One region of the Streptomyces sp. NBC_00328 genome, then DNA from elsewhere that is predicted to be linked to it. Evidence: riboswitches for the same ligand, from Rfam matches in the RefSeq annotation. Region 1 holds a riboswitch; the other holds the start of a gene.
What was found. Region 1 has a riboswitch for glycine ahead of gcvT (glycine cleavage system aminomethyltransferase GcvT). Riboswitches for the same ligand answer to the same signal wherever they lie in the genome.
Positions count from the first base shown of each region.

Region 2: another riboswitch for glycine. It lies ahead of gcvP (aminomethyl-transferring glycine dehydrogenase); the one in region 1 lies ahead of gcvT (glycine cleavage system aminomethyltransferase GcvT).

Region 1 is NZ_CP108013.1:6,695,932-6,699,698, reverse strand. It holds gene OG485_RS29535 (enhanced serine sensitivity protein SseB) at 3-776, opposite strand; gene OG485_RS29530 (AAA family ATPase) at 840-1,508, opposite strand; glycine riboswitch at 1,684-1,780, shown strand; glycine riboswitch at 1,781-1,891, shown strand; gene gcvT (glycine cleavage system aminomethyltransferase GcvT) at 1,926-3,044, shown strand; gene gcvH (glycine cleavage system protein GcvH) at 3,203-3,580, shown strand; gene glyA (serine hydroxymethyltransferase) at 3,592-3,767, shown strand, end outside.
Region 2 is NZ_CP108013.1:2,180,269-2,184,035, forward strand. It holds gene gcvP (aminomethyl-transferring glycine dehydrogenase) at 1-1,831, opposite strand, end outside; glycine riboswitch at 2,010-2,104, opposite strand; gene OG485_RS09510 (PRC-barrel domain-containing protein) at 2,219-2,587, shown strand; gene OG485_RS09515 (DNA polymerase IV) at 2,512-3,767, opposite strand, start outside.

The DNA of each region.
Region 1 (3,767 bases):
GTTCAGTGACCGTGCTGGTAGAAGGGGCGCACCTGGGCACGCATCCAGTCGCCGACCGGGTCCTGCGTCACGTCGAGAAGAACCAGGTTCACCGGAATGCCGACCGGGACGCGGCCGAGGGCACGGCCCAGGGCGTCCAGGGGCAGGGCGCGGGCGTCGCCCTCCCACGCCGCGAGCTCGACGCCGATGAACATGACCGGTTCGTCGCCCTCGATGCTGGCCAGACAGCGGCGGGCGCTCAGGACGACACCCGTCGCGGCGAACTCCGCCGAGGCCGCGGCGAGGAAGTCCACCGGATCGTCCTGCCAGTCGGGCTCGAAGAGCCGCACCCGGCCGCCGCTGGCCGCCCCGTCCAGCTCGGTCCGCCCGGCCCGGCACAGTTCGGCCACGGCCAGGGGCGGCAGCGGTACGCCGACCACGCCGTCCGGGTTCACCACGATGCCGACCTGCGGGGGAAGTCCGCGGGCGAACTCCACGGCGGGCGCGATCGTGTACGACATGTGACCGCCGACGACCTGGCGGAACTGCTCCTCGGAGCTGAAGACGGGAACGTAGACCTGGCCCCCGATGTCCATGGTGGGCAGATCCAGCGGACCGCTGTTCGGGCCGCCGCCATTGGGCAGCGGCACCCATACGAAGCTGCGGCCGAGCACCTCGACGATGCGAGCGCCCGCCGAGGGCCCGGGCACGCCCAGGGAGGAGGACAACACCTCCTCCAGCTCGTTGCCGGGCCAACCGCTGTGCGGATGGGGGTGTGCCTGTGCCGGAAAGTCCATCTGTCTACCGCCCGCTTCGAACCACTGTTCCGGCTGGAAAGGTTAGTGGGCCACCGTGACCGGTCAGTGGCCGAAGTCGATCCTGCGCAGCACGTCCGCCGCGTCCCGGTCGATCAGTACCGCCGAGCCGCACCCCTCGGGCAGGTCTCCCGTCTCGGCGGAGCGCAGCAGCCGGGCGACCGCGCCGCGGTGGCGGGCGAAGGCGTAGCGCGAGACGCCCCGGCCTCGCTCGCGCTGGCCGTCCAGCGCGGTGCCGGGTGTGACGTCGAGCAGCAGCAGGTGCAGCGCGCCGCCGCGGCGCCGGGCCTCGCGGGCGAGCCAGCGGCGCACCCAGGCCTGCGTACCGCAGTCGTGCACGACGAGTCCGCCGCCCTCGCGCAGGGCGCGGCGCAGGCCGGCGTAGTGCGCGAGGCGGACGAGGGGACGGTAGACCGCGTACGGCAGCAGGCCGGCCATCCGGCCGTCCCAGCGCTCGCGGGTGTCCTGGGAGTCGACGCGGGTGCCCCGCACGGCCCGCCGCATCAGCGTCGACTTGCCGCTGCCGGGCAGTCCGGTGACGACGACGAGGTCCTGCGCCCCGAAGCGGAGGCCGTGCGGACTGCGCCCGACCCGGTCGCGAAGATCCCGCACGACGACCGCGGGACGCGCTCCGCGAGCCTCCCGGGCCCGTGCGCCGGGCTGCTCGGGCAGTGCGAGACCCGAGGTCGTCGCGTACGCCGTGGTCCTGTTCACCGTGACCGTCCTCCCCTGGGATGTGGAGTCCCATCCCCATCGAGTGTAAAGAGAAGGTAATGCCCGGCGCTTCCCATTTCCGTGCGCGGACTGCCACAGCCCCGTCACAGATGTCGGGCTGCCGTGATCCGACAGCGCGTGCGATGATGGCCGCGCCAACTGCATACCGGCCGCTTGAATCCGCGCGGGAGAGTCCTGGGTACGTGTACCCGGGCGCCGAAGGAGCAAGTCCCTCCCTTGAATCTCTCAGGCACCGTTACCGCGCGGGCGAGGCACATCTGAAAAGCGGGCCGCTCCGGCGGCTCCACCCAAGGTGCAAGTCAGGACCACCGATTCGTGTGGTCGTGATGAACCTCTCAGGTTCCGATGACAGATGGGGAGGAACGACCTCGCCGTCATGCCTTGGGAGCCAGACCGATGAGCAGCAACGCACCCCGTCACACCGCGCTCGATGCCCTGCATCGTTCGCTCGGCGCGACCATGACCGACTTCGCGGGCTGGGACATGCCCCTGCGCTACGGCTCGGAGCGTGACGAGCACGTCGCCGTCCGCACGAAGGCCGGTCTCTTCGACCTCTCCCACATGGGCGAGATCACCGTCACCGGCCCCGAGGCCGCGGCCCTCCTGAACCACGCGCTGGTCGGCAACATCGCCACCGTCGGCGTCGGCCGCGCCCGCTACACCATGATCTGCCAGGAGGACGGCGGCATCCTGGACGACCTGATCGTCTACCGCCTCGCCGAGCACGAATACATGGTCGTCGCGAACGCCTCCAACGCCCAGGTGGTGCTGGACGCGCTGACCGGGCGTGCCGCCGGTTTCGACGCCGTGGTGCGCGACGACCGTGACGCGTACGCGCTGATCGCCGTGCAGGGCCCCGAGTCCCCCGGCATCCTCAAGGCGGTCACCGACGCGGACCTCGACGGCCTGAAGTACTACGCGGGCCTGCCGGGCACGGTGGCCGGCGTCCCGGCCCTGATCGCCCGCACCGGCTACACCGGCGAGGACGGCTTCGAGCTGTTCGTCGCCCCCGCCGACGCCGAGAAGGTGTGGCAGGCGCTCACCGACGCGGGCACCCCGGCCGGTCTCGTCCCCTGCGGTCTGTCCTGCCGCGACACGCTGCGCCTGGAGGCCGGCATGCCGCTGTACGGGCACGAGCTGACCACCGCGCTGACCCCCTTCGACGCTGGCCTCGGCCGGGTCGTGAAGTTCGAGAAGGACGGCGACTTCGTGGGGCGCGAGGCCCTGACCGAAGCCGCCGAGCGTGCCGCCTCCGAGCCGCCGCGCGTGCTCGTCGGGCTGATCGCCGAGGGCCGTCGCGTGCCGCGCGCCGGGTATCCCGTCGTCGCAGGCGGCAAGGTGATCGGCGAGGTCACCTCCGGCGCCCCGTCCCCGACCCTGGGCAAGCCGATCGCCATGGCGTACGTCGACGCCGCGCACGCCGCGCCGGGCACGACCGGTGTGGGCGTGGACATCCGGGGCAGCCACGAACCGTACGAGGTCGTGGCGCTGCCGTTCTACAAGCGGCAGAAGTGACACTGGTCCGCACCGGCCGGACATGAACCGGATGCCCGTCGGGCGCCGGTACCGACGGGCGCCCTTCGCCGGGCCCCGGACGTGACCCTGGGCACATCCGCCCGGTCACCCACGCTTCCCTCCATCAGCACTCCACCGCGTACAGGAGAATTCAGGTCATGAGCAACCCCCAGCAGCTGCGTTACAGCAAGGAGCACGAGTGGCTGTCCGTCGCCGAGGACGGCGTCGCGACGGTCGGCATCACCGAGTTCGCGGCCAACGCGCTCGGCGATGTCGTCTACGCCCAGCTCCCGGCCGTCGGTGACACGGTGACCGCGGGCGAGTCCTGCGGTGAACTGGAGTCGACCAAGTCCGTCAGCGACCTGTACTCCCCGGTCAACGGCGAGGTCGTCGAGGCCAACCAGGACGTCGTGGACGACCCGGCCCTGGTCAACTCCGCTCCCTTCGAGGGCGGCTGGCTGTTCAAGGTGCGCGTCGCCGGCGAGCCCGAGGACCTGATGTCCGCCGACGAGTACACCGCCTCCACGGCCGGCTGAGGAGTCACCGCATGTCGCTCATGAACACCCCCCTGCACGAGCTCGACCCGGACGTCGCCGCCGCCGTCGACGCCGAGCTGCACCGCCAGCAGTCCACGCTGGAGATGATCGCCTCGGAGAACTTCGCTCCGGTCGCGGTCATGGAGGCCCAGGGCTCGGTCCTGACCAACAAGTACGCCGAGGGCTA
Region 2 (3,767 bases), 4.5 Mb from region 1:
CGGCGTTGGTGCCGTGCGCGGAGGACGGGATGAGGCAGACGGTGCGCTGGTCGTCACCGTTGGCACGGTGGTAGCCGCGGACCGCCAGCAGACCGGCCAGCTCGCCCTGCGAACCGGCGTTGGGCTGGAGCGACACCTTGTCGTAGCCGGTGACCTCGGCGAGCTGGTCCTCCAGCTCGTGGATCAGCGTCAGGTAGCCCTGTGCCTGCTCGGCGGGCACGAAGGGGTGCAGCTGCCCGAACTCGGGCCAGGTGACCGGCTCCATCTCGGTGGTCGCGTTGAGCTTCATGGTGCAGGAGCCCAGCGGGATCATGCCGCGGTCGAGCGCGTAGTCGCGGTCGGAGAGCTTGCGCAGGTAGCGCAGCATCGCCGTCTCGGAGCGGTGGTCGTGGAACACGGGGTGCGTGAGGTACTCGTCGGTGCGCAGCAGCGCGGCCGGCAGGGTGTCCTCGGTGCTCGCGTCCAGCGCCTCGACGTCGCCCTCGACACCGAACGCGGTCCACACGGCGACGAGCTGCTCGCGCGTGGTCGTCTCGTCGCACGAGATCGACACCTGGTCGGCGTCGACGGGGTGGAGGTTGACGCCGTTGTCACGGGCGGCGGCCACGACGGCGGCGGCACGGCCCGGGACCCGCACGGTGAGCGTGTCGAAGTACGCGCCGTGGACGACCTCGACACCGCCGGCGGTGAGACCCGCGGCCAGGACGGTGGCGTAGCGGTGGGTACGCCGTGCGATGGTCCGCAGGCCCTCGGGGCCGTGGTAGACGGCGTACATGCCGGCCATCACGGCGAGCAGCACCTGAGCGGTGCAGATGTTGCTGGTCGCCTTCTCACGGCGGATGTGCTGCTCACGCGTCTGCAGGGCGAGGCGGTACGCCTTGTTCCCGTCGGCGTCCACGGAGACACCGACGAGACGGCCGGGAAGGCTGCGCGCGAAGTTCTCGCGGACCGCCATGTAGCCGGCGTGCGGACCGCCGAAGCCCATCGGGACGCCGAAGCGCTGCGTCGTACCGACCGCGATGTCCGCGCCGAGCTCGCCGGGCGAGGTCAGCAGGGTCAGGGCGAGCAGATCGGCCGCGACGGTGACGACCGCGCCCAGCTCGTGCGCCTGCTCGATGAGGGGCTTGATGTCGCGTACGGCGCCGGAGGCGCCCGGGTACTGGATCAGCACGCCGTTGATCTCGCGCCCGGCGAGGTCGGCCGGGATGCCGTCGGAGAGGTCGGCGACGACGATCTCGACACCGGTCGGCTCGGCACGTGTCTCTATGACGGCGATGGTCTGCGGCAGCGCGTCCGCGTCGACCAGGAAGAGGCCCTTCTTGTTCTTGCCCATCCGGCGGGACAGCGCCATGGCCTCGGCGGCGGCGGTGCCCTCGTCGAGGAGGGAGGCGCCGGAGGTCGGCAGCCCGGTCAGCTCGGCGACGACGGTCTGGAAGTTCAGCAGCGCCTCGAGACGGCCCTGCGAGATCTCCGGCTGGTACGGCGTGTACGCGGTGTACCAGGCAGGGTTCTCCATGACGTTGCGCAGGATCACCGGCGGCGTGAACGTGCCGTAGTAGCCGAGGCCGATCATCGAACCGAGCACCTGGTTGCGGTCCGCGAGGGAGCGGAGCTCGGCCAGTACCTCGGCCTCGGTGCGCGCGGCCGGCAGCTTCAGGGCCTCGGCGTTCTTGATCACATCCGGCACCGCGGCGGCCGTCAGCTCGTCGAGCGAGCCGTATCCGACCTGCGCGAGCATCTTGGCCCGGGCTTCGGAGTCGGGTCCGATGTGGCGCTGCTCGAAGGGAATTCCCTGTTCGAGCTCGGAGAGCGGTATGCGAGGGGCGGTCATGGCGGAGGCCTCCTGGTCTGACGCGACCTTCGAGGGGCACCCCGGCACGGGTACCCCGACGGCCTCCCCCTCTGTCATCTCAACCTGAGAGTTTCACCGGATGGTCCCGTGGACGATCCGGCTTTCACCGTCGGTGAGGGCGGAGGCCATCGGCACCCGCCCTGCTTTCCAGAGTGACCTCGTCCGTGCGGTACGTGAGCCTGAGAGATTCCGGGGAGGAGTTGCTCCTTCGGCGCCTCCGCGAAATCCGGAGGACTCTCCCGCACGGGATCAGCAGCCACTTGCCAGACTACCAGCGAGGACAAGGCGACAGCCTTCGAGTGGCCGCCTTCACAAATGTGCTCTTTTGTAGTACTTACGGATGAGTTTGCGACCACTGGAGGGACCGTGCAGACCGACATCGATCCGCGCAACCTGATCGGCCGCAAGGCGTTCGACAGCAACGGCACCAAGATCGGCACGATCGACGAGGTCTACCTCGACGACGCGACCGGTGTCCCGGAGTGGGCGGCCATACGCACCGGGCTGTTCAGCAGGGACGCCTTCGTGCCCCTGGAGCCCAGCGAGATCATCGAGGGGACCCTGCGCATCCCCTTCGACCGGGCCCTGATCAAGGACGCCCCCGACTTCGGCGTCGGGCGGCATCTCTCCCCCGAACAGGAGCTCCAGCTCTACCACCACTACGGACTCGACGTGGCGTCCCCTCCGCCGCCGGACCGGGACTTCGGCCGGCTCGCGGGGTCGGAGGACACCTGATCCCCAGCGCCGGGGCCGTGCGTCCCGACCGCTGACACCGACGGCCCGGGACCGGTCGGCAGCCCGCCGGCTTCCTCGGGTCTTCGCTCCACCAGGGGCAGCGGGTCGGCCGGTTCCAGCTGCGCGTCGTCCGTCCGGAAGGTCCGCACCCGGCCGGGCCCGGAGTACGGCGTCTCGAACCTCACCGTGACCCGTCCCAGCCCGCTCCCCTGCACCCAGCCGTGCCCGAACTCGGCATGCCGCACGTCGTGCCCGGAGGGCCATCGTCGCTCCGCCGGCGCCGTCTCCCCGTCCGCGGCGGCCACCTCCGCCGGTTCGTCCCCGGCGTGCTCCTCCGCCGCCGGTTCCCCCGCGGCCGCGGCCTGCGCCTGCGCGAACAGATCCTCCTGCGTGTAGTCGGCGAGCCCGGTGACGCCGACCCCCAGCAGACGGACGCCACCGGTCGTGTCCACGCCCTCCAGCAGCCGGGCGGCGGCCTCCCGGACGACTCCGGGGTCGTCCGTGGGCCCCCGCAGCGTCTCGGACCGGGTCAGCGTCGAGAAGTCGTACCGGCGTACCTTCAGCACGATGGTCCGGCCCGACAGGCCGGCCCGGCGCAGCCGCCGCACGCACCGGTCCGCGAGCCGCTGCGCCTCCAGCTCCACCCGGACCCGGTCGTGGATGTCCACGTCGTACGTGTCCTCGACCGACACCGACTTGGTCTCCCGCTCGGCCACCACGGGCCGCTCGTCGTGGGCCAGCGCCATCGCGAACAGCGCGTGCCCGTGGGCCTTCCCCAGCAGCCGTACGAGCTCGTCCTCGCCCGCCTCGGCGAGCTCCTCGACGGTGGTGATGCCCGCCCGGCGCAGATGGTCGCCGGTGGCCGGCCCCACGCCCGGCAGCGTCCGCACCGGCATCGGTCCCAGCAGCGCGCGCTCGATGCCCGGCTCGATCAGGACGAGACCGTCCGGCTTGGCCTGCTCCGAGGCGATCTTCGCCAGCATCTTGGAAGCGGCGAGCCCCACCGACCCCGTGAGCCCCGTCACGGCCCGGATGTCCGCGCGCAGCTTGGCACCGGTCAGCCGCGCCGACGCCTCGTCCCACGCAGTCCCGCCCGCCTCCAGGTCCACGAACGCCTCGTCCAGGCTCAGCGGCTCCACCAGCGGCGACAGGGCCCGCAGCAGCCCCATCACCTGCTCGC